DNA from 2 places in the Streptomyces kordofanensis genome. Region 1 is predicted to be linked to the other one. Evidence: predicted binding sites of a transcription regulator. Region 1 holds the regulator's gene; the other holds the start of a gene.
The links. Region 1 encodes HspR, which represses chaperone genes until heat shock. Its sites were predicted from a motif close to TTGAGNNNNNNNNNCTCAA; they were not measured.
Positions count from the first base shown of each region.

Region 1 (14,034 bases):
AGCGTCCCCAGTTTGACCAGCGACAGCAGTGCCACCAGCTGGATCGCCGACGCGCCCAGGGCCTTCGGCCACGGCAGGTCGTGGGACTTGCTCACCATGGCCGTGAACAGCGCGCCCGCCGCCAGCCACGACAGCCAGCCGATCACCTGCACCAGGCCGTTCTCACCGCCCAGGAACATGGCGAACAGCAGGCGCGGGGCGTCCGTCAACGACATGATCAGCATCGACAGGCCCACCGTCGGCTGCCACGCCCCGCTGCCGCCGAGCTGGCGGGCCAGGGTGTGCGTCACCGCGCCGAGGATCAGCCCGCCCACGACGAACATGACACCGGTGATCAGGACGGCCGGCACCGCGGTCGACATGGTCGAGTTGATCGTCTCCTCGCGGGCCTTGTCGAAGCCGAACAGCGCCAGCAGGCCGTACACGAAGGTGACCGTCAGGGCCGGCAGCCAGACCGCGTGGTCCCGCGTCCGCCAGAACGTCGGGCCGGGGCGCGTCACGATGCCGGTCAGGAGCTGCTGCCACGGCAGGCGCGGCCCGGAGGGGGCGGCGGGGTCCGCCCGGTGGGCGTCCGGCGGCCCGTAGGGGTCCTCGTGGACGCTGAACACCTGGGTGTGGCCCGGGGTGTTCGCGGTGTGCGCGTGGGGGGCGTACGCCTGTTGGGGATGGGGCGGGTGGTGTGGGTGCGGCGCGGCCTGCTGGTGGGGGTCGCCGAAGTACTCGGGCTCGCCGTGCGTGCGGCCGTCCCTCGCCCACTGCTGCGGCGGGGCGTACGGCGGCGCGTCGCCGCCGCCGTACGGCCCCTGCCGCGGGTGCGGGGGCTGCTGCCCTTGTTGGTGCGGGGTGCGGTTGTCCCGGCCGCGTCCGATCCTGAATCCAGCCACGCCTACGAACGTACCCGGTTCCGCCCGTACGGGCGTATCCGTGCGCGGGGCGGGCCCTCTTTGCTGCCGAGCTGTGACATGCACCGGGGCCCGGCGGCGGAACGGCCGGGTCCGTCCCCTCGGGGCGGACCCGGCCGTCCTCCCATCGGCGGTACCGGGGGCCGGGGCTACTTCGCCGGTTCCGGCTCCGGGGCCGCGTCGGACGCCGGGGCCTCGGGCGCCGGGGTCCTCACCGACTCCAGGAGGAGCTGCGCCACGTCCACGACCTGGAGCGACTCCTTGGCCTGGCCGTCGTTCTTCTTGCCGTTCACCGAGTCCGTCAGCATGACCAGGCAGAACGGGCAGGCGGTGGACACGATGTCCGGGTTGAGCGACAGGGCCTCGTCGACGCGCTCGGTGTTGATGCGCTTGCCGATGCGCTCCTCCATCCACATCCGCGCGCCGCCGGCGCCGCAGCAGAAACCGCGCTCCTTGTGGCGGTGCATCTCCTGCTGGCGCAGGCCGGGGACGGCGGACATGATCTCGCGCGGCGGCGTGTAGACCTTGTTGTGCCGTCCCAGGTAGCACGGGTCGTGGTAGGTGATCAGACCGTCGACCGGGGTCACCGGGGTGAGCCTGCCCTCGTCGACGAGGTGCTGGAGCAGCTGCGTGTGGTGGATGACCTCGAAGTCGCCGCCCAGCTGGGGGTACTCGTTCGCGATCGTGTTGAAGCAGTGCGGGCAGGTGGCGACGATCTTCTTCGACGACCTGGGCTTCTTCGTCGACGGCTCGTCCTCGTCCTCGCCGAACGCCATGTTCAGCATCGCGACGTTCTCCTGGCCGAGCTGCTGGAACAGCGGCTCGTTGCCCAGGCGGCGGGCGGAGTCGCCGGTGCACTTCTCGTCGCCGCCCATGATCGCGAACTTGACGCCCGCCATGTGCAGCAGCTCCGCGAAGGCCTTGGTGGTCTTCTTGGCGCGGTCCTCCAGGGCGCCGGCGCAGCCGACCCAGTACAGGTAGTCGACCTCGGAGAGGTCCTCGACGTCCTTGCCGACGATCGGGACCTCGAAGTCGACCTCCTTGGTCCACTCGACGCGCTGCTTCTTCGCCAGGCCCCAGGGGTTGCCCTTCTTCTCCAGGTTCTTGAGCATCGTGCCCGCCTCGGACGGGAACGCGGACTCGATCATCACCTGGTAGCGGCGCATGTCGACGATGTGGTCGACGTGCTCGATGTCGACGGGGCACTGCTCGACGCAGGCGCCGCAGGTGGTGCAGGACCACAGGACGTCGGGGTCGATGACGCCGTTCTCCTCGGCGGTGCCGATCAGCGGGCGCTCGGCCTCGGCGAGGGCGGAGGCGGGGACGTCCTCCAGGGCCTCGGCGGACGCCTTCTCCTCGCCCTCCATGGTCTTGCCGCCGCCGGCGAGCAGGTACGGCGCCTTGGCGTGCGCGTGGTCGCGCAGCGACATGATCAGCAGCTTCGGGGAGAGCGGCTTGCCCGTGTTCCAGGCGGGGCACTGCGACTGGCAGCGGCCGCACTCGGTGCAGGTGGAGAAGTCGAGGATGCCCTTCCAGGTGAAGTGCTCGACCTGGGAGACGCCGAAGACGGTCTCCTCGGCGCCCTCCTCGTCGTCGAAGACGGTCTCGAAGTCGATCTCCTTGCCGCCGGACGTCATCGGCAGCAGGGCGCCCAGCGCGGTCTCGCCGGTGGCGTTGCGCTTGAACCAGATGTTGGGGAAGCCGAGGAAGCGGTGCCAGGCGATGCCCATGTTGGTGTTGAGCGAGACCGTGATCATCCAGATCAGGGAGACACTGATCTTCACCATGGCGGCGAGGTAGACCAGGTTCTGCAGGGTGCCGGTGCTCAGCCCGTCGAAGGCGAGGACGAGCGGGTACGACACGAAGTAGGCCGGGTCGTAGGAGTCGACGTGGTGCAGCGCGCCCTCGAGGCCGCGCAGGACCAGGATGACCAGGCCGATGGTGAGGATGACGTACTCGACGAAGTACGCCTGCCACGCCTTGGAGCCGGCGAAGCGCGACTTGCGGCCGGGCCGGGACGGCAGGCTCAGCAGCCGGATCACGATTAGGACGGCGATGCCGAGGACCGTCAGCAGGCCGATCAGCTCGGTGTACATCTCGAACGGCAGGAAGCCGCCGATGACCGGCAGGGTCCAGTCGGCCCTGAAGAGCTGCCCGTACGCCTGCGCCAGCGTGGGCGGCAGGGTGAGGAAGCCGACCGCGACGAACCAGTGCGCGAAGCCGACGATCCCCCAGCGGTTCATCCGGGTGTGGCCGAGGAACTCCCGGACCACGGTGGCGGTGCGGGCCTTCCAGTCGTCGGTGCGGCTGCCGGCCGGCACGGGCTGGCCGATCCGGACGAACCGGTAGATGTGCGCGATCGCTCGGGCAAAGAGCGCAACGCCGACCACGGTCAGGGTCAGCGACACAATGATCGCGGCGAGTTGCATGGGGGCTCCTCGGGCCTGCGAGGTGGGGTTTCGGCACTACTAAGCGGTAACTTATTGGGTTCGCTGTCGAGCGTACCCAGTTATTCCGCCGCACTGTAGCCGCGTACGCGGTGATCTGCGTCGCTCGGGTGGGCCCGCCGCCGCCCGTCGCCCCGGCGCCGCGCCGCGCCGATCAGGGCCGCGGGCGTACGCAGGAGGAGAACGGCGTCCAGTCCCATCCCATGGTGCTCCACGTAGTGCTGGTCCAGCAGCAGGGGCTCGTCCCACGGCAGGGGTGAGCCCCGCCTCACCTGCGCCAGTCCCGTCAGTCCCGGCTTGACCCGGTGCCGCCAGGCGGCACCCGCGCCGGGAGCGCCCGGTGCCAGCGGGGCGGGTCCCACCAGCGACATCTCGCCCCGTACGACGTGGGGCAGGCGCGACAGCGCGTCGAGGCGCAGCCGGCGGACGGGCAGGGTGCGCAGGGTGAAGGGCCGGCCGTGCAGGCCGGTCGTCGTCTCCCGCAGGAAGACGCCGCCGGGCGGGCGGCGCAGGGCCCGGGCGGCCGCGGCGGCGAGGAGCGCGGGGGCGGCGAGGACGAGGAGGACGGAGCCGAGGGTCAGATCCAGGATGCGCTTGGGGTGCATGGCGCGACACCTGACGTTCTGGGAGGCCGTGGCGGGGCGGTGGGGGCGTCGTGGCGCCGTCGCGGGGCCCGGACGGCGTGGGGTGAAAGGTGCGGAAGATGTGGAAGGCGAGGAAGGTGTGGATGGTTGGAATGGTCCGGTGCGGTGAAGGATAGGGCGGGCGGCTGCCCGAGCCCGGTCCGACGCGCCGCCCGTTGCGCATAAGGGCCGGATAAAAGTTGAGCCCGGCCGACTCAGGTCCGTTGACCGCGGCAGGCGAGTGGTGCATCCTTGAGTCTGTTCCGCTCAAGTCAGCTGGAGGAATCGAAATGGCACGTGCGGTCGGCATCGACCTGGGCACGACTAACTCCGTCGTCAGCGTTCTGGAAGGCGGCGAGCCCACCGTCATCACCAACGCCGAGGGCGCCAGGACCACGCCGTCCGTCGTCGCCTTCGCCAAGAACGGCGAGGTCCTCGTGGGTGAGGTCGCCAAGCGGCAGGCCGTCACCAACGTCGACCGGACCATCCGCTCGGTCAAGCGCCACATGGGCACGGACTGGAAGATCGAGCTGGACGGGAAGAACTTCAACCCGCAGCAGATCTCCGCGTTCATCCTGCAGAAGCTGAAGCGGGACGCCGAGGCGTACCTGGGCGAGAAGGTCACGGACGCGGTCATCACCGTCCCGGCGTACTTCAACGACTCCGAGCGCCAGGCCACCAAGGAGGCCGGCGAGATCGCGGGGCTGAACGTCCTGCGCATCGTCAACGAGCCGACCGCCGCCGCCCTGGCGTACGGCCTCGACAAGGACGACCAGACGATCCTCGTCTTCGACCTCGGCGGCGGCACCTTCGACGTCTCGCTGCTGGAGATCGGCGACGGCGTCGTGGAGGTGAAGGCCACCAACGGCGACAACCACCTCGGTGGTGACGACTGGGACCAGCGCGTCGTCGACTACCTGGTCAAGCAGTTCCAGAGCGGTCACGGCGTGGACCTCTCCAAGGACAAGATGGCGCTCCAGCGCCTCCGCGAGGCCGCCGAGAAGGCGAAGATCGAGCTGTCCTCGTCCACCGAGACCTCGATCAACCTCCCCTACATCACGGCGTCCGCCGAGGGCCCGCTGCACCTGGACGAGAAGCTGACGCGCGCCCAGTTCCAGCAGCTCACCGCCGACCTGCTCGAGCGCTGCAAGATCCCGTTCCACAACGTCATCAAGGACGCGGGCATCCAGCTCTCCGAGATCGACCACGTCGTCCTCGTCGGCGGCTCGACCCGCATGCCGGCCGTCGCCGAGCTCGTCAAGGAGCTGACCGGCGGCAAGGAGGCCAACAAGGGCGTCAACCCGGACGAGGTCGTGGCGATCGGCGCCTCGCTCCAGGCCGGTGTCCTCAAGGGCGAGGTCAAGGACGTCCTGCTCCTCGACGTGACCCCGCTGTCCCTCGGCATCGAGACCAAGGGCGGCATCATGACCAAGCTCATCGAGCGCAACACCACGATCCCGACGAAGCGCTCCGAGATCTTCACCACGGCGGAGGACAACCAGCCGTCGGTGCAGATCCAGGTCTACCAGGGCGAGCGCGAGATCGCCGCGTACAACAAGAAGCTCGGCATGTTCGAGCTGACCGGCCTCCCGCCGGCCCCGCGCGGCGTCCCGCAGATCGAGGTCTCCTTCGACATCGACGCCAACGGCATCATGCACGTCACGGCCAAGGACCTCGGCACGGGCAAGGAGCAGAAGATGACCGTCACCGGCGGCTCCTCCCTCCCGAAGGACGAGGTCGACCGGATGCGCGAGGAGGCCGAGCGGTACGCGGAGGAGGACCACAAGCGCCGCGAGGCCGCCGAGACCCGCAACCAGGGCGAGCAGCTCGTCTACCAGACCGAGAAGTTCCTCGCCGACAACGCCGACAAGGTGCCGGGCGAGGTCAAGTCCGAGGTCGAGGCGGCGGTGAACGAGCTCAAGGAGAAGCTGAAGGGCGAGGACACCGCGGAGATCCGCACCGCCACCGAGAAGGTCGCGGCCGTCTCCCAGAAGCTCGGCCAGGCCATGTACGCCGACGCGCAGGCCGGTCAGGCGGCGGGCGGCGCCCAGGCGGGCGCCGAGGGTGCCGAGGGCGCCAAGGCCGACGACGACGTGATCGACGCCGAGATCGTCGACGACGAGAAGCCGAAGGGTGGGGCCGCATGACGGAGGAGACCCCGGGCTTCGAGGAGAAGCCCGACGTCCCCTCCGGCGCCGCCTCCGACGACGCCGTCGAGGCCGCCGAGAGCCCTTCCGCCGAGGAGGGCGCGGCGGCCCCGGCCGGGGACGCGAACCAGACGGACCAGTCGGTCGGCCTGACCGCCCAGCTGGACCAGGCCCGCACCGCGCTCGCCGAGCGCACCGCAGACCTGCAGCGGCTTCAGGCCGAGTACCAGAACTACCGCCGCCGGGTCGAGCGGGACCGGGTCGCGGTGAAGGAGGTCGCCATCGCGAACCTCCTGTCCGAACTGCTGCCCGTGCTCGACGACATCGGCCGGGCGCGGGAACACGGCGAGCTGGTCGGCGGTTTCAAGTCGGTCGCCGAGTCGCTGGAGACCACCGTCGCGAAGATGGGCCTCCAGCAGTTCGGCAAGGAGGGCGAGCCCTTCGACCCGACGGTGCACGAGGCGCTGATGCACTCGTACGCGCCGGACGTCACCGAGACGACCTGCGTGGCGATCCTCCAGCCGGGGTACCGGATCGGCGAGCGGACCATCCGTCCCGCGCGTGTCGCCGTCGCCGAGCCCCAGCCGGGTGCCGCGCCGGCCTCGAAGGAAGAGCAGTCGGCCGACGAGGAGAGCGGTGGCCCCGAGGAGGGCTGACATCAGCGGGGCCGGCGGTCACGGGACCGCCGGCCCCGGAGCCGGCATGGTGGCCGTCCGGGAGGAGGGACGTCGATGAGCACGAAGGACTTCGTCGAGAAGGACTACTACAAGGTCCTCGGCGTCCCCAAGGACGCCACCGAGGCGGAGATCAAGAAGGCGTACCGGAAGCTCGCCCGCGAGTTCCACCCGGACGCCAACAAGGGCGACACCGCCGCCGAGACCCGCTTCAAGGAGATTTCCGAGGCGAACGACGTCCTCGGCGACCCCAAGAAGCGCAAGGAGTACGACGAGGCGCGCGCCCTCTTCGGCAACGGCGGCTTCCGGCCCGGTCCCGGCGGCGCGGGCGGCACGTTCAACTTCGACCTGGGCGACCTGTTCGGCGGCCAGGGCGGGGCGGGCGGCGCCGGCGGCTTCGGCGGCGGGCTCGGAGACGTCTTCGGCGGCCTGTTCAACCGGGGCGGCGCCGCCGGTGCGCGCACGCAGCCGCGCCGCGGCCAGGACGTGGAGTCCGAGGTGAGGCTCAGCTTCACCGAGGCGGTCGACGGGGCCACCGTTCCGCTGCGCATGTCCAGCCAGCAGCCCTGCCGGGCCTGCTCCGGCACGGGCGACAAGCACGGCACGCCCCGGGTCTGCCCGACGTGCGTCGGCACCGGCCAGGTGTCGCGGGGCTCGGGCGGCGGCTTCTCGCTGACCGACCCGTGCATGGACTGCAAGGGCCGCGGACTGATCGCCCAGGATCCGTGCGACGTGTGCCACGGCAGCGGCCGCGCCAAGTCGTCGCGCACCATGCAGGTCCGCATCCCGGCGGGGGTCTCCGACGGGCAGCGGATCAGGCTGCGCGGCAAGGGCGCGCCCGGTGAGCGCGGCGGCCCGGCCGGCGACCTGTACGTGGTCGTCCACGTCGGCGAGCACCCCGTCTTCGGCCGCAAGGGCGACAACCTCACCGTCACCGTGCCCGTCTCCTACCCGGAGGCGGCCCTCGGCGGTGAGATCAGGGTGCCGACCCTCGGCGGGCCACCGGTCACGCTGAAGATCCCCCCGGTACGCCCAACGGCCGCACGATGCGGGCCCGTGGCAAGGGCGCGGTCCGCAAGGACGGCACACGCGGCGATCTGCTGGTGACGGTCGAGGTCGCCGTGCCGAAGGAGCTGGACGGCGAGGCGCGCGAGGCTCTGGAGGCGTACCGTCGAGCCACCGCGGGCGAGGACCCGCGGGCGGATCTGTTCCAAGCCGCGAAGGGGGCTTGAGGTAATGGACGCACGCCGACGCAACCCGTACAAACTGACCGACGAGACCCCGGTGTACGTCATCTCGGTGGCGGCGCAGCTCAGCGGGCTGCACCCGCAGACGCTGCGCCAGTACGACCGGCTGGGGCTCGTCTCCCCGGACCGTACGGCCGGCCGGGGCCGGCGCTACTCGGCCCGCGACATCGAGCTGCTCCGCCAGGTGCAGCAGCTGTCGCAGGACGAGGGCATCAACCTGGCCGGGATCAAGCGCATCATCGAGCTGGAGAACCAGGTCACCGCCCTGGAGGCCCGTGTGGCCGAGCTGACCTCGGCCCTGGAGGGCGCGGCGGTGGCGATGCGTCAGCGGGAGGCGCAGGTGCACGCCTCGTACCGGCGGGACCTGGTGCCCTACCAGGACGTCCAGCAGACGAGCGCGCTGGTGGTGTGGCGGCCGAGCGGCAGGCGCGGCGGCGAGTAGTACGCGGCGGAGGGTGCGGGGAGCACCGGAGGCCGGCGCGGGGCCCCTCTCCGGAGGGGCTTCGCGCATGTGGCGGCACCCTGACGCGCACGGAGGGGAAGGCGGTCCCGGCGGTGTTCCCGTGGCGGGACACGGGGCGCGGACGGACGCCACGGCGGCGGGCGGCACGTACCGGTGTGTCGTACCCGGCCGGGAGCCGGCGCGCGGACGGGCGGCCCCGTACGGCGGTCCCGTACGGCGGCCCGCCGGATCAGAGGGCGGCGCCGAGGCGGTGGAGGCCGCACGCCGAACGCCCGGGGCGCCGGCGAGGCACCCGGTGGGGCGGCGGGCAGCGGCGGGGCGGCCGGGTGCGAGGCACCGGGGCGGGGCGGGGCATCGAGGGGCCGGACGGCGGGGGGCCCGGCGGCGGGAGGTCCGGGCACGGCGCGACGGGGTGCCGCACCGGGACGGCCGGGCGGCGGAGCGCTCGGCGGAGTGGCGGGGTGACCAGGGAGGGGCGGCCGGTCAGCCGTGGCGGGGCACCTGCTCCCGGTCCTGCCCCTGGCCGCACTCCGACTCCGGGCACTGCTCCTGGTCGAGGATCCCGGACCGGGCGATGAGGTAGCCGAGCTGGGCACGACTGCCACTGCCGAGGACGGAGGCGAGCTTCGCTATGTGGGCGCGGCAGGTGCGGACGTTCATGCCGAGGCGGCGGGCGATGGCCTCGTCCACATGGCCCTCGACGAGGAGCTTGGCGATGGAACGCTGGGTGCCGCTTATCCCGTCGAGGGCGGGCGTGTACGTGACGATCTCCTCCTCCCAGGGGATGCCGTGCAGCCAGAACTGCTCGAAGACGCCGACGAGGTACTGCACCAGCCCCTCGTGGCGCAGCTCCAGCGCGACCTGGCGGTCGCTGCGGGCCGGGATGAAGGCGACCTTGCGGTCGATGATGATCAGCCGGTCGACGATCTCCTCGAGCGTGCGCACCTCCAGGCCGTACGGGGTGATCCGCTCGACGTACCCCATGGTCGCCGAGTGGTGCCGGGCCGTGTGCTGGTAGAGGGTCCGCATCCGGACGCCGCGGCCGAGGAGGGGTTCCACCCGGCGCAGGGCGGCCTTGACGTTCTCGGGTCTGCGCCCGCTGCCGGGCTGGATGGTGAGGAGTTCGACCGCGCACTCGTCCGTCACGCGGTCGAGTTCGGCGTTGATGACGGCCAGTCCCTCGAGGACGTTGATCGCGTCGCTGGTGCGGGGGGCCGCCGCGGTGATCGTCATGAACGGCTCGAACGCGTCGGTCAGCGACAGCGCCCGCTGCCGCCGCTGCTGGATCTCCCGCTCGATGGGGTGGATCAACTGGTTGAGGGCGATGGACGGGGGTACGGGCCGCAGCCACTGCGGGTCGTCCGGATCCGGATGCAGCAGGGCGAGGTCGATGAGGCAGGGTGCCGCCTCGATCTCGGAACGGGCTATCCGACCGTCGCGCAGGGCGGCCGCGTACAGGCGCCTTCCGGCTTCGCACGGCTCGTCGTGACTGTGCCCGGTTTCCGGATTGTCCGATTCTGGCCGCATCTGCACCCCCCTCAGGGTCCTGTATTTCAGGAACATGATGCCTGTATCGGCTGGTGGAAGCGTTCGGAGTGAGCCATCGTCGTAAACGCGGGGGAGGAGGTAAGGACAAAAAGAGGTGGAGATCGTCCATGACCAGGATGGTTCGTGCACTTAGCGTCATAGCTGTCGCCGCGGCGGCTGCGTGCGGTGTCGTCGACCTCAGCGGCGAACCGTCGTGGGAAACAGTGTCCGCGGGCAGTGCCGGCGTGGGTGAGCCCTCGTGGGAGTCCGGACCGGCGAGGGTGGGTGAGCCCTCGTGGGAGTCCGAGCCGACGAGGACGGGTGAGCCCTCGTGGGAGTCCGGACCGGCGAGCGCGGGTGAGCCCTCGTGGGAGTCCGAGCCGGCGAGCGCGGGTGAGCCCTCGTGGGAGTCCGAGCCGACGAGGACGGGTGAGCCCTCGTGGGAGGTCGCCCCTCTGCCGGTCTCCGGCGGGCGCTCCTCGGAGGGCACCGGATCCGCGTCGGCGGGTGCCGTCGCATGAACGTCCCCGACGACCCCCGCTTCCGCCGCGAGATGGCGTCCGCCTACCGGTCCGGGTGGCACTTCATCGACCTCGTCACCGCAGTGCCGCAGGGTGGCGACTCGCTGATGGTCACCCTCTTCGGGGAGCCGATCGTCATCACCCGCGGGGAGGACGAGGACATCCGCGCCTACCGGTGCCTCCGCCGGCCGCGCGGCGCGCCGAAGCCCGTCCGCTGCGCGGTCCGCTACGGAATGATCTTCGTCAACCTCGACCAGCGGGACCACCAGCTCGTCGAGGCCCAGACCACCTCCGCCACCCCCGCAGCGCCTGAGCGATTCCCCCGTCGTTACAGATCGTTCAGGCGCTTCCCCCCACACAGCGGCGCCATCGTGGACCTGAAACACGATGGCGCCGCTGTGCTGCGCGCGCACGGAACGGACCCCGCCCACGGGCCGCGCGCTCCCCTAGGCGCGGCCCATCGCCCGGGTGAGGGCGATCTCGACCACGACCCGGTCCGGGTTCGGCGCCGGTGTGCGCCCGTACCGCTCGGCGTACCGGGCGACGGCGTCCGCGACGGCGTCGGGCTCGGTGCGGACCACCGCGCGTCCTTCCAGCGTCGCCCAGCGTCCGGCGTCCACCTGGCACACGGCGACCCGCGCACCGCCGGGGCCGGCGGCCAGGACGTTGGCCACCTTCCGGCTGTTCTTGTTGGCGATCACGCGCGCGACGCCCTTCTCGCCCCCCTCGGGGTCGTACGTCACGCCCACCGCCACGACGTGCGGGGTGCCGTCCGGGCGGAGGGTCGTCAGGGTGCAGATGTGCCGCTCCCGCCAGAAGCTGACGTAGGAGGCGCCGGGGTTGCGCAGGTCGATCGCCATGGGCCGGAACCTACCGGTGGTCGCTGGCCCTCACCACCTTGAGTGGAATAGACTCAATTTTATGGACGTTGGCTGAGTCATGTCCGGTGGGCACCCACACCGGCAACCGAGGAGGACCAAGCACAAGTGGACGCCGAGCTGACCAACAAGAGCCGGGACGCTCTCACCGCCGCCACCAACCGCGCCGTGTCCGACGGACACCCGGACCTCACCCCGGCGCACCTGCTGCTGGCGCTGCTCTCCGGCCAGGACAACGAGAACCTCACCGACCTGCTCGCCGCCGTCGAGGCCGACCAGGCCGCCGTGCGCTCGGGCGCCGAGCGGCTCCTCGCCGGCCTCCCGAGCGTCACCGGGTCGACCGTCGCCCCGCCGCAGCCCAACCGCGACCTGCTGGCCGTCATCGCCGACGCCCAGGCCCGCGCCCGCGAGCTCGGCGACGAGTACCTGTCGACGGAGCACCTGCTCGTCGGCATCGCCGCCAAGGGCGGACCGGCCGGCGAGCTGCTCACCCGGCAGGGCGCCGACGCGAAGAAGCTGCTGACCGCCTTCACCGCCTCCCGCGGTACGCGCCGGATCACCACCCAGGACCCGGAGGGCCAGTACAAGGCACTGGAGAAGTTCGGCACGGACCTCACCGCCGCCGCCCGCGAGGGCAGGCTCGACCCGGTCATCGGCCGCGACCAGGAGATCCGCCGCGTCGTGCAGGTGCTGTCGCGGCGCACCAAGAACAACCCCGTCCTCATCGGCGAGCCCGGCGTCGGCAAGACGGCGGTCGTCGAGGGCCTCGCCCAGCGCATCGTCAAGGGCGACGTCCCCGAGTCGCTGCGCGACAAGCGGCTCGTCGCCCTCGACCTGGGCGCCATGGTCGCCGGGGCGAAGTACCGGGGCGAGTTCGAGGAACGGCTGAAGACCGTCCTCTCCGAGATCAAGGAGAGCGACGGCCGGGTCGTCACCTTCATCGACGAACTGCACACGGTCGTCGGCGCGGGCGCCGGCGGCGACTCCGCCATGGACGCGGGCAACATGCTCAAGCCCATGCTGGCCCGCGGCGAGCTGCGCATGGTCGGCGCGACCACGCTCGACGAGTACCGCGAGCGGATCGAGAAGGACCCGGCGCTGGAGCGCCGCTTCCAGCAGGTCCTGGTCGCGGAGCCGACCGTCGAGGACACGATCGCCATCCTGCGCGGGCTGAAGGGCCGGTACGAGGCCCACCACAAGGTGCAGATCGCGGACTCGGCGCTGGTCGCCGCCGCGACGCTCTCCGACCGGTACATCACCTCCCGCTTCCTCCCCGACAAGGCGATCGACCTCGTCGACGAGGCGGCGTCCCGGCTGCGGATGGAGATCGACTCGTCGCCCGTGGAGATCGACGAGCTGCAGCGCGCCGTCGACCGCCTCCGCATGGAGGAGCTGGCGCTGAAGAGCGAGACCGACCCCGGTTCCGTGCAGCGCCTGGAGAAGCTGCGCCGCGACCTCGCCGACAAGGAGGAGGAGCTGCGCGGCCTGACCGCCCGCTGGGAGAAGGAGAAGCAGGGCCTCAACCGCGTCGGTGAGCTGAAGGAGCGCCTCGACGACCTGCGCGGGCAGGCCGAGCGCGCCCAGCGCGACGGCGACTTCGACACCGCGTCCAAGCTGCTGTACGGGGAGATCCCGGCCGTGGAGCGGGAGCTGGCCGCGGCGACGGAGGCCGAGGAGGAGGCCGCCAAGACGACCGGCGGCACGGACAAGATGGTCAAGGAGGAGGTCGGCCCCGACGACATCGCGGACGTGGTCGGCTCCTGGACCGGCATCCCCGCCGGGCGGCTTCTGGAGGGCGAGACGCAGAAGCTGCTCCGCATGGAGGAGGAGCTCGGCAGGCGCCTGATCGGGCAGACCGAGGCCGTCCGGGCCGTCTCGGACGCCGTGCGCCGCACGCGCGCCGGCATCGCGGACCCCGACCGGCCGACCGGTTCGTTCCTCTTCCTGGGCCCGACCGGCGTGGGCAAGACGGAGCTCGCCAAGGCGCTCGCGGACTTCCTCTTCGACGACGAGCGGGCGATGGTCCGCATCGACATGTCGGAGTACGGTGAGAAGCACTCCGTCGCCCGCCTCGTCGGCGCGCCCCCCGGCTACGTCGGCTACGAGGAGGGCGGCCAGCTGACGGAGGCGGTGCGCCGCCGCCCGTACAGCGTGATCCTGCTGGACGAGGTGGAGAAGGCCCACCCCGAGGTCTTCGACGTCCTCCTCCAGGTCCTCGACGACGGCCGGCTCACGGACGGACAGGGCCGCACGGTCGACTTCCGCAACACGATCCTGGTGCTCACCTCCAACCTGGGCAGCCACTTCCTGATGGAGCCGACCACGACGGAGGCGGAGAAGCGCGAGCAGGTCCTGGAGGTGGTCCGCGCCTCCTTCAAGCCGGAGTTCCTGAACCGGCTGGACGACATCGTGGTCTTCTCGGCGCTCACTCGCGACGAGCTCGCCCGCATCGCACGGCTCCAGGTCGGCAGGCTGGCCCGCCGCCTCGCGGAGCGCCGCCTCACGCTGGACGTCGCCCCGGCGGCCCTGGAGTGGCTCGCCGACGAGGGCAACGACCCGGCGTACGGCGCGCGGCCGCTGCGCCGCCTGGTCCAGACGGCCATCG
Region 1 covers NZ_CP094264.1:2,500,615-2,514,648, reverse strand. The annotation lists gene LUW75_RS11505 (Yip1 family protein) at 1-884, opposite strand, end outside; gene LUW75_RS11500 ((Fe-S)-binding protein) at 1,052-3,331, opposite strand; gene LUW75_RS11495 (sugar transferase) at 3,412-3,954, opposite strand; gene dnaK (molecular chaperone DnaK) at 4,263-6,119, shown strand; gene grpE (nucleotide exchange factor GrpE) at 6,116-6,775, shown strand; partial or broken gene dnaJ (molecular chaperone DnaJ) at 6,851-8,025, shown strand; gene LUW75_RS11475 (heat shock protein transcriptional repressor HspR) at 8,030-8,482, shown strand; gene LUW75_RS11470 (helix-turn-helix transcriptional regulator) at 8,987-10,066, opposite strand; partial or broken gene LUW75_RS11465 ((2Fe-2S)-binding protein) at 10,548-10,853, shown strand; gene LUW75_RS11460 (pyridoxamine 5'-phosphate oxidase family protein) at 10,998-11,411, opposite strand; gene clpB (ATP-dependent chaperone ClpB) at 11,538-14,034, shown strand, end outside.

Region 2 (15,245 bases), 1.1 Mb from region 1:
CGGCGGTCCCGGCGTCCGGCCGGGGCGGCGCCCTGGTGGTCCTAGACGGGGTGACGCCGCCGTCCGCGGACGTGGGTTGCGCGCACCCGGTGCCCTGGTTCACGGCGCGCCTCGGGGGTTCCCTGACCGAACTGTCGGTTTCCAGGCCCGATCTGACCCTGGCACAGGTCCTGGCGGAGGCAATCCGGCGCACCGCGGACGCCCACTCCGCAACTTGTGATCTTTCTCACGTCCGAACTCCTCAGGCGACGGTGGCGCTGGCGCGTTGGGACGCTGAGGCCGTGGAGCACCTGGTGCTGTCCGACTCGGTGCTGCTGCTGGAGTCGCCCGAGGGGGAGGTGCGCGCGGTGCGGGACGGCCGGCTGGACCTCGTCCCGCCCGAGGTGCTGCGCTCCCACGCGGCGACGGACCGGCTGCGCAACGCGGAGGGCGGTTTCTTCACGGCGGCCGCGGACCCGGCGGTGGCGGCGCGGGCGGTGACCGGGGTGACGCCGCGGTCCGCCGTACGGGCGGTGGCGGCGCTGTCGGACGGGGCGGCGCGATGGGTGGAGCCGTTCGGCGAGGGCGGCTGGGCGGACTGCGTGGCCGTACTGCGGGAGGAGGGTCCGCGGGGCCTCCTCGGCCGGGTCCGGGCGCTGGAGGCCCGGACCCCGGGGGCCGTCGGGGGGCGCCTGCGGAAGCGCCACGACGACGCGACGGCGGTCTACGCCGAGCTGTGAGCCCCCGGGGTCACGACCCCGCGGGGTCCCGGTCCTCGGCGCGGGTGTTGAGCTGGTGGAGCAGCCGGGCCAGTTCCGCCACCTCGGCGCGGTCCCAGCCGGCGAGCTTGCGCACGTACCGGGCGCGGCGGGCGTCGCGGACGCGGCGGAAGCGGCTCCGTCCCTCCTCGGTGAGGCGCACCAGCGAGGCGCGGCCGTCCGCCGGGTCGGGCTCGCGGACGATGAGCCCCAGTTCCTCCAGAGCCCGGAGCTGGCGGCTCATCGTGGCCTTGCCCACGCCGAAGTACCCGGCGAGTTCGGTGGCCCGCCGGCCGCCCGCCTCGTCGAGCCGGACGAGCAGCCCGTACGCGGCGGGTTCGAGGTCGGGGTGGACCTCGCGGGCCATCTCGCCGGAGGACGCGCGGGCGCGGCGCAGGAACACGGCGAGTTCGCGTTCGAGGGCGAGGTACGCCTGGTCCGCGCCGCCGTCCGGGTCCTGCTCGCCGGGCCCCTCGTGCACCGGTTCGCCGCCCGTACCGCTTTCCCTCATGCCCGCACCCCTCGCGCGTCCCGGCCGCCCTGCCGCGGCGTGCCCCGCGGCACGGCAAGTATCCCGCAGGGGCCGGGCGTCGGCGCAGGTCGACGGGGCGGCGGGGCGGCGGGGCGGCGGGACCGATCGGCGGAGGCCCGGCCCCCCGCCGACCCGGCCCCCGGCCGGCCGGGGGCCGGGTCGGCGGGGGGCCGGGTCGGCGGGGGCGCCGTCCCGCGGGGTGCGGCGTACGGCGCCGTCGGCGCCGGGTACGACGGTCCGGGCGGCCCTTCCCGCCGGACGACGGCGGCCCGGACGGTCCTCCCCACCGGGCGCGTCGACCGGACGGCCGCCTTCCGGTCCCGGTGCGCCGCCGCGCCGCCGCCCGGTGCGCCGAAGCCCCGTCGGCCGGTACCGCTCCGCGGGCGCGCCGGAGCACGGCTGCGGAGGCACCCCCCTCGGCCCGGCGGGTCCGGTCGTGCCCCACCGGGCCCGGCGGTCCCGTCCTGCCGGCCCCGGCGGGGAGGGGGACCTCCGGTCGGCCCCCTCCGCCCGGCGGGCCGTTCACAGCGGGAGGACCGCCCGCACGAGGAAGCCGCCCTCCGGACTGCGCGTCGCCGACAGCGACCCGCCGAGCAGTTCGGCCCGCTCCCGCAGTCCGACGAGCCCGTACCCGCCCCCGGGCAGGCCGGCGCCGGCCGGGTCCGGACCGGGGTGCGGGGCCGGGGGCCGGGCGGCACCGGGCGGTGCGGAGTTTCCGACCTCCACGGTCAGCGAGCACCCGTCCGGGCCGGGGGCGACGCGGACGGCGACCCGGGCGCCCGGGGCGTGTTTGCGGACGTTGTTCAGGGACTCCTGGACGATGCGGAACACCGCGTTCTCCACCTCCCCGGCGGGTGCCGTCCGGAGCTCGGCCACGTCGAGCGCGACCTCCAGGAGGCTGCCGTCGGCCAGGTCCCGCAGCCCGTCGAGGCCGGTGCGGCCGGCGGACCGGGCGGCGGCCGGGTCGGAGGCGCGCAGCACGCCGACCATGTCGCGCAGCTCCTCCAGGGCCTGCACTCCGTGGCGGCGGATGCTCTCGGCGGTGTCCCGCTTCCAGGCGTCGGTCTCGGCGGCCCGCAGGGCGCCCGCCTGGACGGCGATGATGCCGACGTGGTGGGCGATGGTGTCGTGCATCTCGCGGGCGAGCCGGGCCCGTTCGCGGGCGACGGCGCGCTCCGACTCCAGGTGCTGCTCCCGCTCGCGGGTGGCCGTGAGCTCGGCGAGGCGGGCGCGCAGTTCGCCGCGGGTGGCGACGAGCAGGCCCAGCGCGGTGGGGCCCGTGCTCATCAGGGCGGCGGCCTCGACGGAGGTGAGGATCTCCTGGCGGGTCATCGAGGCGAACTCCCACACGGGCCAGGGGCAGGCCGCCGCCGCGAACAGCAGGGCGCAGGCCACCGCGGTCCGGTGCCGGGAGCGGCCGGACGCCATCTCCAGCATCGCCACCATGGACGGCAGCCACATGTGCCCGGTCAGCATCGCCGGCAGGGTGGCGCACAGCGTGGTGAGGGGCAGGCGCCGCCGCAGCGGCAGAAAGAACAGCGCCGCCGCGCACACCGCGAGGGGAAGGGCGGCGAACAGCCCCTCCACGGCCAGCAGTTCGGCAGCCGCGGTGGCTGCCAGGACCCGCCCGGCGGCCGAGCGGCGCCGCCTCATCACACGAGTCGCAGCTGGTGCGCCCGTACCGCCGCCTGCACCCGGTTCGCCACGCCCAGCTTGCCCAGCACCGTGCTGACGTGGTCCTTCACCGTCGTCGTCCCGATGCGCAGCCGCCGTGCTATCTCGGAGTTGGACAGGCCCTCCGCGAGGAGGACGAGGACCTCGCGCTCACGGGGCGTCAGCCCACCGGATCCCGGGCGGTCGCCGAATCCCGGGCGGTCGCCGGACGCGGCCGGCCGGCGCTCCGGTTCCCCGCCCCCCGCGCGCAGGTAGCCGTCGACGACCGTCCGGGCGACCTTCGGCGCGATGACGCGGCCGCCCGCCGCCAGCTCCCCGATCAGGTACCGGAGCTGCTCGGGCGCGGTGTCCTTCAGCAGGAAGCCGGCCGCCCCGCCCCGCAACGCCGCCGACAGGTGTTCGTCCGCGTCGAACATGGTCAGCATCGCCACGACGGGCGGGTCGGGCAGGGCCCGCAGGTCCGCGAGGACGGCCAGGCCGTCCCGGTCGGGCATGCGGACGTCGAGCAGGACCACGTCCGGCCGGTGCTCGCGCGCCCCGTCGACCGCCTCCGCGCCCGTGCACACCGCGACGACGCGCGTGCCGTCGAAACCGTCGACGATCCGCCGCAGGCCCTCTCTGATCAGGACCTCGTCATCGACGATCATCACGTGCACTGCTGGACGGTTCATACGGCGGGACCCCACTCAGGCGTTCTGGAGCGCCCTCAGCATAGGCGTTGCGCGTCTCCGCGAGGGGCCTGCGCCCCGCTGCGGCACGGGGCCCGCGCGCGAGCCGCGGGAGGCCCCGGCAGCGGGGCGCCGGGACCTCCCGCGAGCGGCGCGGGCCGTCCTCGCGGAGGGGCGGCGGGGCGGGGCGACGGTCCGTCACCGGGCGGCGGGGCGGGGCGACGGTCCGTCACCGGGCGGCTGGCCCGCAGCCGTACGGGCCCGTACGCGTCCGTACCGGCCCTCCGGCGGGGTCAGGCGGCCGCGGGCGCCGCCGGAGCCTCCTCGTCGCGGCCCCGGTGCGCCCCGGCGCCGGCGGTCGCGGGCGTCAGGGCGATGTCCAGGACCTGCCGGACGTCCGTCACCGTGTGGACCTCCAGCCCGTCGAGGACCTCGGCGGGCACGTCGTCGAGGTCGGGCTCGTTCCGCTTCGGGATGACGACCGTGGTGATCCCGGCCCGGTGGGCGGCGAGCAGCTTCTGCTTGACGCCGCCGACCGGCAGCACCCGCCCGGTCAGCGACACCTCGCCGGTCATGGCCACGTCCGTCCGCACCAACCGGCCGCTGAGCAGGGAGGCGAGCGCGGTCGTCATGGTGACGCCGGCGCTCGGTCCGTCCTTCGGCACGGCCCCGGCGGGGAAGTGGATGTGGACGCCCCGGTCCTTGAGGCCGGTGACGGGCAGTTCGAGCTCCGCGCCGCGGGAGCGGAGGAAGGAGAGCGCGATCCGCGCGGACTCCTTCATCACGTCGCCGAGCTGCCCGGTGAGGGTGAGTCCCGCGGCGCCGGTCTCCGCGTCGGCGAGGGACGCCTCGACGAACAGCACGTCGCCGCCCGCGCCGGTGACCGCCAGGCCGGTCGCGACGCCGGGGACGGACGTGCGGCGCTCGGCCGGCTCCTGGGCGGACTCCGGCACGTGGTGCGGGCGCCCGAGGAGGCTCTCCAGGCCGTCCGCGCGGACGGTGAACGGCAGCTCCCGCTCGCCCAGTTCGGCCCGGGCGGCGATCTTCCTCAGGAGCCGGGCGACGGACCGCTCCAGGTTCCGCACGCCCGCCTCGCGGGTGTACTCGCCGGCGAGCCTGCGCAGCGCGGCCTCCTCGACCACCACCTCGTCCCGGTCGAGCCCGGCCCGCTCCAGCTGGCGCGGCAGCAGGTGGTCGCGGGCGATGACGATCTTCTCGTCCTCGGTGTAGCCGTCGAGCCGGACCACCTCCATGCGGTCCAGGAGCGGCTCGGGGATGGCCTCCGCCACGTTCGCCGTGGCGAGGAAGACGACGTCGCTCAGGTCGAGTTCGACTTCGAGGTAGTGGTCGCGGAAGGTGTGGTTCTGCGCCGGGTCGAGGACCTCCAGCAGGGCGGCGGCCGGGTCGCCCCGGAAGTCGGAACCCACCTTGTCGATCTCGTCGAGGAGGACGACGGGGTTCATGGAGCCGGCCTCCCTGACGGCGCGGACGATCCGGCCGGGCAGGGCGCCGACGTACGTCCGCCGGTGGCCGCGGATCTCCGCCTCGTCCCGTACGCCGCCGAGCGCGACGCGCACGAACCTGCGGCCCATGGCGCGGGCGACGGACTCGCCGAGGCTCGTCTTGCCCACACCGGGCGGCCCCACCAGCGCGAGCACGGCGCCGCCGCGGCGCCCGCCGACGACGCCGAGGCCCCGGTCGGCGCGGCGCTTGCGGACGGCGAGGTACTCGGTGATGCGCTCCTTCACGTCCTGCAGTCCGGCGTGCTCGGCGTCGAGGACCTCCTGGGCGCCCCGGACGTCGTAGTGGTCCTCGGTCCGCTCGTTCCACGGCATCTCCAGGACCGTGTCCAGCCAGGTGCGGATCCAGGATCCCTCCGGGGACTGGTCGCTGGCGCGCTCCAGCTTGTCGACCTCCTTGAGGGCTGCCTCGCGGACCTTCCCGGGCAGGTCGGCGGCCTCGACGCGGGCCCGGTAGTCGTCCGTGCCGCCGTCGGCCTCCTCGCCGTTCAGCTCGCGGAGCTCCTTGCGCACGGCTTCGAGCTGGCGGCGCAGGAGGAACTCGCGCTGCTGCCTGTCGACGCCCTCCTGGACGTCCTTGGCGATGGACTCCGCCACGTCCTGCTCGGCCAGGTGGTCGCGCAGCTGCTCGGTGGCGAGCCTCAGCCGCGCGACGGGCTCGGCCGTCTCCAGCAGGGCGACCTTCTGGGCGGTGGTGAGGAAGGGGGAGTACCCGGCGTTGTCCGCCAGGGCGGAGACGTCGTCGATCTGCTGGACCCGGTCGACGACCTGCCAGGCGCCGCGCTTGCGCAGCCAGCTGGTGGCCAGGGCCTTGTACTCCTTGACCAGCTCGGTGACGGCGCCGGGCAGCGGGTCGGGCGCGGTCTCCTCGACCAGGGCGCCCTCCACCCACAGGGCGGCGCCCGGCCCGGTGGTCCCGGCTCCGATCCGCACGCGCGCCCGGCCCCGGATGAGCGCTCCGGGGTCTCCGTCGGAGAGCCGCCCGACCTGCTCGACCGTCCCGAGGACGCCGATGCCCGCGTACGTGCCGTCCACCCTGGGGACCAGCAGCACCCGCGGCTTGCCGCTCCCGTCCCGGGCGGCCGCCTGGGCGGCCTCGACGGCGGCGCGCACCTCGTTGTCGGACAGGTCCAGCGGCACCACCATCCCCGGTAGCACGACCTCGTCGTCGAGCGGCAGCACGGGCAGGGTGAGCGAAGCGGACGTCGAAGCCATGATCTCCCTTTCGGCAGTCAAGTTGAGCTACGTCGACTCAATGTTCGGGAGTCCGGCATCGTTCCCGCACCCTGTTCGCTCTGAGCGATCTTCCGTCCCGTCCCGGTCCGGAGGCGCCCGGCCGAAGCGCCCGCTCCGGTACGCGGCGGGGGCGCACCCCCGCCCACCGGTCCCCACCGGTCCCCACCGGGGCGGCGCCCGGCCGGCCGCGCGCCCCCCTCACGCCCGCTGCCCCGGACCGCGCCCCGCCGGAACCGTCCGAACCGGCGGCGCGGAACCGGGCCGGACGGCGCCCCTCCGCGGGCGGGCCCGCCCGGAGCGCCCCCGGGAGGACCGGTGGCACCGCGCGGCCGGACGGCCCGGCCGCCGCACGGGGGACCCGCAACGCCCGTTCCGTCGGCGGTCGTTGTCAGTGGCGGCTCCTACGATCGGCCCATGAGCATGATCGGGGAGTACGTGAGGCTGACCGCCGACGAGTTCGCGCGGGCGCTGAGGGATCCGCAGTGGGCGCAGGAGCGGGTCGACGAACTGGTCGAGGCCGAGTTGCGCGGCGGGGGCGGCGGGGACCGGGCGCGGTGCCTCGACACCGACAAGGCGTGGCACGCGCTGGATTTCCTGCTGTCGCGGATCGGCTTCCCCGTCGACGTCGTCTTCGGGGAGGGCGCGATACCGGGCGCCGAGGAGTGGGGGTACACCCCGCCGCGCTATCTGACGCCCGAGCGGGTCGGGGTCGCCGCCGAGGCGCTGCGGCGGACCCCCGCCGAGCGGCTCGTCGAGGGGTGGGCCCCGAGGACCTGGCGCGGGCCGAGGTGTACCCGGTGGTGGTCTGGGAGCGGGGGGAGCCGCTGGAGTACGTGACGGCCTACTACGAGGAGCTGGTCCCGTTCTTCGGCGCCGCCGCCCGCGAGGGGGACGCCGTGCTCATGTGGCTGGACTGAACCGGTCCTCGCAGCTCGCCGGGACCGTGTCGCCCGGATCCGCCGCGACGGCGTCCGCGCCCGCGCCGCAGGAGGCGACGCGGTCGCCGGGTCCGCCATCGCCGAGGGTGATCCGGTCGCCGCCGCCGTGCGTGGTGACGTCGTCGGCGCCGGTCCCGGGGTCGACGACCGCGTCGAGGGGCACCGCGACGTGGACCCGGTCGTCCTGGTCCCCCGTCCGGACGGTGATCCGGGTGACCCCGGCGGCGGCGCCACAGGTGACGAGGACGTCGCTGCGCCGGACGCACCCGGGGCCCGCCGCGGCCCCGGTCTCGTCCTGGACCGCCAGCTCGCCGAGGAAGAGGCCGACGGCCACGTCGTTCTCGACGCCGGGGCCGGCGTCGTAGACGACGGTGCCGCCGAAGCGGGCGGCCGTGCCGCCCTGGGCCTGGGCGGCCTGGGCGGCCAGGGCGAGGGGGGCGGCCAGGCCGAGACCCAGGGCGCCCGCCGCCGCGGACACGGCCGCGCGGCGCAGCGCGCGGGCTGCGGGGTTCCTCATGGTCGGGTTCTCCCTTCACACGTCTTCCCGGTCACCGAAACAGACAGCGACACGATCCGCACCATTTGTTACACCCTGGCGCCGCACCGCCCCCTCGGGTGTAATGGCCTCATGCACAGCGCAGACATTACCGACGCGTGGGTCCGGGGCTGGGCCGTCTCCCGCGGCGCCCCGCCCCCCGTCGAGGAGCCGTGGGGGTACCGCATCGACGTGGGTCTGAACCGCCACGTCCTCCGGCACGTCGTGCCCGAGCCCGACGGGCCGACCGTCCGCGAGCTCTGCGCGACCGTGACGCGGCCGTACGCCTGGTTGAAGGTCCTCGCCGAGCCCGAGGAGGTCGCCGGCTGGATCACCCCCGGCTGGACCGTCCCCGACGACCCGGGCTTCATGATGTACACCGCCCTGCGCCCCGGCCCCGCCCCGGCGCTGCCCGCCGGGTACGCCCTGCACGCCGAGGTCCACGAGGGCGTCCACCTCGTGCGCGTCCTCACCGAGGACGGTTCGCTCGCCGCGCGCGGCCAGGTGGCGCCCACGGGCCGCACGGCCGTCTTCGACCAGATCGAGACGGACGGGGCGCACCGCAGGCGCGGCCTCGGCAGCACCGTCATGCGCCTCCTGCACAACGCCGCCGCCGCGGCCGGGGCCACCACCGGCGTCCTCGGCGCCACCGTCGACGGCTTCGCCCTCTACACGTCGCTGGGCTGGCGGTACCAGGGGCCGCTGACCGGGGTGGTGCGCGACGGCGGCCCGGCCGCGGACGGCACCGGCGGCTGACCGCCGGCCGCGAACGCCCCTCCCGCCCGCGGCCGTTCCGCATAGGCTGGGGCGCATGCCCGTGACGCTCGACCGACGTGAAGGCCCGTACGGTGAAGTCGTGCTGCGGCAGCGCGGCGAACACTTCGAGATCATCGCCAACGGCACCTTCCTGATGGACACCTCCGACGGCCGCTCCGAGCGGCTCCTCGTCGACGCCGCCCTGCACGCCCTGGGCGGGGGCCGCGCCGCCCGCCCCTCCGTGCTCATCGGCGGGCTGGGCGTCGGCTTCTCCCTCGCCCACGCCGCCGCCGACCCCGCCTGGGGCCGCATCGCCGTGGTCGAACGCGAGCGGGCCGTCATCGACTGGCACCGCGCGGGCCCCCTCGCCGCCCTCTCCGCCCCCGCCCTCGCCGACCCGCGCACGGTCCTGGTCCACGCCGACCTCGTCGCCTACCTCCGCGACCCGGACACCGCCGACACGTACGACGCGCTCTGCCTCGACGTCGACAACGGCCCCGAGTGGACGGTCACCGAGGACAACGGCGGCCTGTACTCGCCGTCCGGCCTGGCCGCCTGCGCACGCCGCCTCAACCCCGGCGGCGTACTGGCCGTCTGGTCCGCCCGGCCGTCCGCCGCTTTCGAGGAGTCCCTCCGGAATGCCGGTTTCCGCGGGGTACGGACGGAAGAGGTCCCCGTTGCCCGGGGCGTACCGGACGCGGTCCACCTCGGGGTTCGACCCGCGTAGCCGCGACGCGGCCGCTGCCTTTATGTTGTTGACGGAAGCGCACGGATCTACAGCTCGCGCAGGACGCGACAGGGGCGGGGCATGGAGCACGCACACACCGGCCACACCGGCAACGCGGTCACGGCGGGTACCCAGCGCCGGGTCCTGGTCGTCGAGGACGACGCGACCATCGTGGAGGCCCTCTCCGCGCGGCTGCGCGCCGAGGGGTTCCTCGTGCAGACCGCGTCGGACGGACCCGCCGCCGTCGACGCGGCGGAGGCCTGGCAGCCCGACCTGATGATCCTGGACGTCATGCTGCCGGGTTTCGACGGGCTGGAGGTCTGCCGCCGCGTCCAGGCCCAGCGGCCGGTCCCCGTCCTGATGCTCACCGCGCGGGACGACGAGACGGACATGCTCGTCGGGCTCGGTGTCGGCGCCGACGACTACATGACGAAGCCGTTCTCGATGCGCGAGCTGGTGGCCCGGGTCCACGTGCTGCTGCGCCGCGTCGAGCGCGCCGCGCTGGCGGCGGTCACGCCCCGCAGCGGCATCCTGCGCCTCGGCGAGCTGGAGATCGACCACGCCCAGCGCCGCGTCCGCGTCAGGAGCGACGACGTGCACCTGACGCCGACCGAGTTCGACCTGCTGGTCTGCCTGGCCAACACCCCGCGCGCGGTGCTCTCCCGGGAGCAGCTGCTCGCCGAGGTCTGGGACTGGGCCGACGCCTCGGGCACCCGGACGGTGGACAGCCACATCAAGGCGCTGCGCCGGAAGATCGGCGCCGAGCGGATCCGCACCGTGCACGGCGTGGGGTACGCCCTGGAGACCCCGGCGCCGTGAGCCTCGGGCAGCCCGGCACCCGGGCGGCGGACGACGACCGGCCGGCGGCCCGCGCCGGCCGGGACCGCCCGGCCGGCGGCCCGTACCGGAGGGGCGCGCGCGGCGACCGGCACACCGGCCGCCCGGCGCCGGCCCCCGGGCGGCGGACCTCGGACGGCGGGGCGGTCCGCCGCCCGCGCGGCCGGTTCCGGCCCCTCACCATCTCGATCAAGACGAAGCTCTGCTCCCTCGTCGTCGTCTCCGTCTTCATCACCACCGGGCTGCTCCTGGTCGCCCTGCGGACCGAGACCGAGCTCCGGTTCATCACGGTCTTCTCGGTGATCGCGACCCTGCTGCTCACCCAGTTCGTCGCGCACGGCCTCACCGCCCCGCTCGACGAGATGAACAAGGTCGCCAAGGGCATCTCGCACGGCGACTACACCCGCCGCGTCCACGGTGCCGGCCGCCGCGACGAGCTCGGCGACCTCGCCTCCACGATCAACCGCATGGCGGACGACCTGGAGGCCGTCGACCGGCACCGCAAGGAGCTGGTCGCCAACGTCTCCCACGAGCTGCGCACCCCGATCGCCGCGCTCCGGGCCGTCCTGGAGAACGTCGTGGACGGCGTCTCGGCCGCCGACCCGGAGACCATGCGCACGGCACTGGCGCAGACCGAGCGGCTGGGCCGCCTGGTGGAGACGCTGCTCGACCTGTCCCGGCTGGACAACGGCGTCGTACCGCTCCGGTCGCGCCGGTTCGAGGTGTGGCCCTACCTGTCGGGCGTCCTGAAGGAGGCCGGCCTGGCCGCGTCCCAGCGCGCCGTGGGCTCCGGGGCGGTCCCCCACACGCGTACGGACGTGCACCTGCACCTGGACGTCTCCCCGCCCGAGATGACCGCCCACGCGGACGTGGAGCGGCTCCACCAGGTGGTGGCGAACCTCGTGGACAACGCCGTGAAGCACTCGCCCCCGCACGGCCGCGTCACGGTGCGGGCCCGGCGCGGGCCGTTCCCGGAGTCGCTGCGGCTGGAGGTCGTGGACGAGGGCCCCGGCATCCCCGAGTCGGAGCGGCACAAGGTGTTCGAGCGGTTCAACCGGGGCAGCGTCCCCGCTCCGCACGGACCGGGCAGCGACGGCGGCACGGGGCTGGGCCTGGCCATCGCCCGCTGGGCCGTGGACCTCCACGGCGGCCGCATAGGCGTGGCCGAATCCGCGAGGGGCTGCCGCATCCTCGTCACCCTTCCGGGGATTCCGCAGCAGCGGAGTTGACATAGGGTTCGAACCGGAGCCGCTCCGGGTCCGCGTGGGTGTGCGTACGCGTGCGCACCCCCTCCGGGGCCGGTTCGGAGCCGACCGGAGGTGCGGGGAGCGGAAGCCGCAGCTCAGTCGAGTGGTACCCGCTCGCCGCCGAACCACGCATGTTTCCCGGCGCTTCTTCCCCCGAAACCCGCCGTTCGATGTGATGTACGCGACGATGGCACGCCCCGCCTGCACCTTCCGCCCACGGAGGCGTAGCCTTTATTTCCGCTGTCCATCACCTTGTGAAGCGGAAGAGGGCGGTTGCCGCCGTGTCGTCTCAGTCCCCCAGTAACTCGAGCATCTCGACCGACCAAGACGGCCGGGGTCAGAGCCCTGCGGCCGCCTTCGGCGCCAACGAGTGGCTCGTCGACGAGATCTACCAGCAGTACCTCCAGGACCCGAATTCGGTCGACCGCGCCTGGTGGGACTTCTTCGCCGACTACAAGCCGGGTGCCTCCGGCTCGGCGGACAAGCCCGCAGGTCAGGCTCCCGCGGCCTCGGGGGCCGCGGGCACCGTGACGCAGCCGGCCCCGGCCGCGGAGGCGCCCGCCGCACAGGCCCCCGCCGCCCCGGCCCAGCCCGTCCGGCCCGCGCCCGCGCCCGCCGCGCAGGCCCCCGCCCCGGCCCCGGCGAAGCCCGCGTCCGCCGCTCCCGCGCAGGCCCCCGCCGCCCCGGCGAAGGCGGCCCCCGCCGAGCCCGCCGCCGCGAAGCCCGCCCCGGCGAAGCCCGCCCCCGCGGCCGAGGCCCCGGCCGGCCCGGAGTTCGTGACGCTGCGCGGCCCCGCCGGCGCCGTCGCCAAGAACATGGACGCCTCGCTGGAGGTGCCGACCGCCACCTCGGTCCGCGCCGTCCCGGTGAAGCTGCTGTTCGACAACCGCATCGTCATCAACAACCACCTGAAGCGCGCCCGCGGCGGGAAGATCTCCTTCACCCACATCATCGGCTACGCGATGGTGCAGGCCATCAAGGCGATGCCCTCCATGAACTGGTCGTACCAGGTCAAGGACGGCAAGCCGACCCTGGTGAAGCCGGAGCACGTCAACCTCGGCCTCGCCATCGACCTGGTCAAGCCCAACGGCGACCGCCAGCTGGTCGTGGCGGCCATCAAGAAGGCCGAGACGCTGGGCTTCTTCGAGTTCTGGCAGGCGTACGAGGACATCGTCCGCCGCGCCCGCGCCAACAAGCTCACGATGGACGACTTCACCGGCGTCACGGTCTCGCTGACCAACCCGGGCGGCCTCGGCACGGTCCACTCCGTGCCGCGCCTCATGCCCGGCCAGTCGGTGATCATGGGTGTCGGCTCGATGGACTACCCGGCCGAGTTCCAGGGCACGTCGCAGGACACCCTGAACAAGCTGGGCATCTCCAAGGTGATGACCCTCACCTCGACCTACGACCACCGCGTCATCCAGGGCGCCGCGTCCGGCGAGTTCCTGCGGGTCGTCGCCGACCTCCTCCTCGGCGAGGACGGCTTCTACGACGACGTCTTCAAGTCGCTGCGCATCCCCTACGAGCCGGTCCGCTGGCTCAAGGACATCGACGCCTCGCACGACGACGACGTCACCAAGGCCGCGCGCGTCTTCGAGCTGATCCACTCCTACCGGGTCCGCGGCCACGTCATGGCCGACACCGACCCTCTGGAGTACCGCCAGCGCAAGCACCCCGACCTGGACATCACCGAGCACGGCCTCACCCTGTGGGACCTGGAGCGCGAGTTCGCGGTCGGCGGCTTCGGCGGCCGGTCGATGATGAAGCTGCGCGACATCCTCGGCGTGCTGCGCGACTCGTACTGCCGCACCACCGGCATCGAGTTCATGCACATCCAGGACCCGAAGCAGCGCAAGTGGATCCAGGACCGCGTCGAGCGCCCGCACTCCAAGCCGGAGCGCGAGGAGCAGCTGCGCATCCTGCGGCGGCTGAACGCCGCGGAGGCGTTCGAGACGTTCCTGCAGACGAAGTACGTCGGCCAGAAGCGGTTCAGCCTGGAGGGCGGCGAGTCCGTCATCCCGCTGCTCGACGCGGTGATCGACTCGGCCGCCGAGTCCCGCCTCGACGAGGTCGTCATCGGCATGGCCCACCGCGGCCGCCTGAACGTCCTGGCGAACATCGTCGGCAAGTCGTACGCGCAGATCTTCCGCGAGTTCGAGGGCAACCTCGACCCGAAGTCCATGCACGGTTCCGGCGACGTGAAGTACCACCTGGGCGCCGAGGGGACCTTCACCGGCCTCGACGGCGAGCAGATCAAGGTCAGCCTGGTCGCGAACCCCTCCCACCTGGAGGCCGTCGACCCGGTCCTGGAGGGCGTCGTCCGCGCCAAGCAGGACATCATCGGCAAGGCCGGCACGGACTTCACCGTCCTGCCCGTCGCCCTCCACGGCGACGCGGCCTTCGCCGGCCAGGGCGTCGTCGCCGAGACGCTGAACATGTCGCAGCTGCGCGGCTACCGCACCGGCGGCACGGTCCACATCGTCATCAACAACCAGGTCGGTTTCACCGCCGCCCCGGAGTCCTCGCGCTCCTCGATGTACGCCACGGACGTGGCCCGCATGATCGAGGCGCCGATCTTCCACGTGAACGGCGACGACCCGGAGGCCTGCGTCCGCGTGGCGCGGCTCGCCTTCGAGTTCCGCCAGACGTTCAACAAGGACGTCGTCATCGACCTCATCTGCTACCGCCGCCGCGGTCACAACGAGGGCGACAACCCGCAGTTCACGAACCCGGCGATGGTCTCGCTGATCGACAAGAAGCGCTCGGTGCGCAAGCTGTACACCGAGTCGCTGATCGGCCGCGGCGACATCACCCTGGAGGAGGCGGAGCAGGCGCTCCAGGACTTCCAGGGCCAGCTGGAGAAGGTCTTCACGGAGGTCCGCGAGGCCACCGCGCAGCCGAGCCCGGCGGTCGGCACCGACCCGCAGGCCGGCTTCCCCGCGGAGGACGTGAAGACGGCCGTCCCGCAGGAGGTCGTCAAGCGGATCGCCGAGTCGCAGGTCAACGTCCCCGACCACGTCACCGTGCACCCGCGCCTGATGCCGCAGATGCAGCGCCGCGCGGCGTCCGTCGAGGACGGCACGATCGACTGGGGCATGGGCGAGACCCTCGCCATCGGCTCGCTGCTGATGGAGGGCGTCCCGGTCCGCCTCGCCGGCCAGGACTCCCGCCGCGGCACGTTCGGCCAGCGCCACGCGGTGCTGGTGGACCAGGAGACCAACGAGGACTACACCCCGCTGCTCTACCTCTCCGACGACCAGGCCCGCTACAACGTCTACGACTCGCTGCTCAGCGAGTACGCGGCGATGGGCTTCGAGTACGGCTACTCGCTGGCCCGCCCGGACGCGCTGGTGATGTGGGAGGCCCAGTTCGGCGACTTCGTCAACGGCGCGCAGACCGTCGTCGACGAGTTCATCTCCTCCGCCGAGCAGAAGTGGGGCCAGACCTCCGGCGTCACGCTGCTGCTGCCGCACGGCTACGAGGGCCAGGGCCCGGACCACTCGTCCGCCCGACCGGAGCGCTTCCTCCAGCTGTGCGCGCAGAACAACATGACGGTCGCCATGCCGACGCTCCCGTCGAACTACTTCCACCTGCTGCGGTGGCAGGTGCACAACCCGCACCACAAGCCGCTGGTCGTCTTCACGCCGAAGTCGATGCTGCGCCTGAAGGCCGCCGCGTCGAAGGTGGAGGAGTTCACGTCCGGCTCGTTCCGCCCGGTCATCGGCGACGCGTCGGTCGACCCGTCCGCCGTCCGCAAGGTCGTCTTCTGCGCCGGCAAGGTCTACTACGACCTGGACGCCGAGCGGCAGAAGCGCGGCGTCGCGGACACGGCGGTCAT
Region 2 covers NZ_CP094264.1:1,394,501-1,409,745, forward strand. The annotation lists gene LUW75_RS06105 (protein phosphatase 2C domain-containing protein) at 1-719, shown strand, start outside; gene LUW75_RS06110 (MarR family winged helix-turn-helix transcriptional regulator) at 730-1,248, opposite strand; gene LUW75_RS06115 (sensor histidine kinase) at 1,792-2,922, opposite strand; gene LUW75_RS06120 (response regulator) at 2,922-3,614, opposite strand; gene lon (endopeptidase La) at 3,905-6,346, opposite strand; partial or broken gene LUW75_RS06130 (YfbM family protein) at 6,788-7,284, shown strand; gene LUW75_RS06135 (hypothetical protein) at 7,268-7,822, opposite strand; gene LUW75_RS06140 (GNAT family N-acetyltransferase) at 7,934-8,596, shown strand; gene LUW75_RS06145 (spermidine synthase family protein) at 8,652-9,323, shown strand; gene LUW75_RS06150 (response regulator transcription factor) at 9,405-10,142, shown strand; gene LUW75_RS06155 (HAMP domain-containing sensor histidine kinase) at 10,343-11,389, shown strand; gene LUW75_RS06160 (multifunctional oxoglutarate decarboxylase/oxoglutarate dehydrogenase thiamine pyrophosphate-binding subunit/dihydrolipoyllysine-residue succinyltransferase subunit) at 11,689-15,245, shown strand, end outside.
Region 2: lon (endopeptidase La) is a predicted target of HspR. The motif match lies at 6,369-6,387, and genes of this name have one in related genera.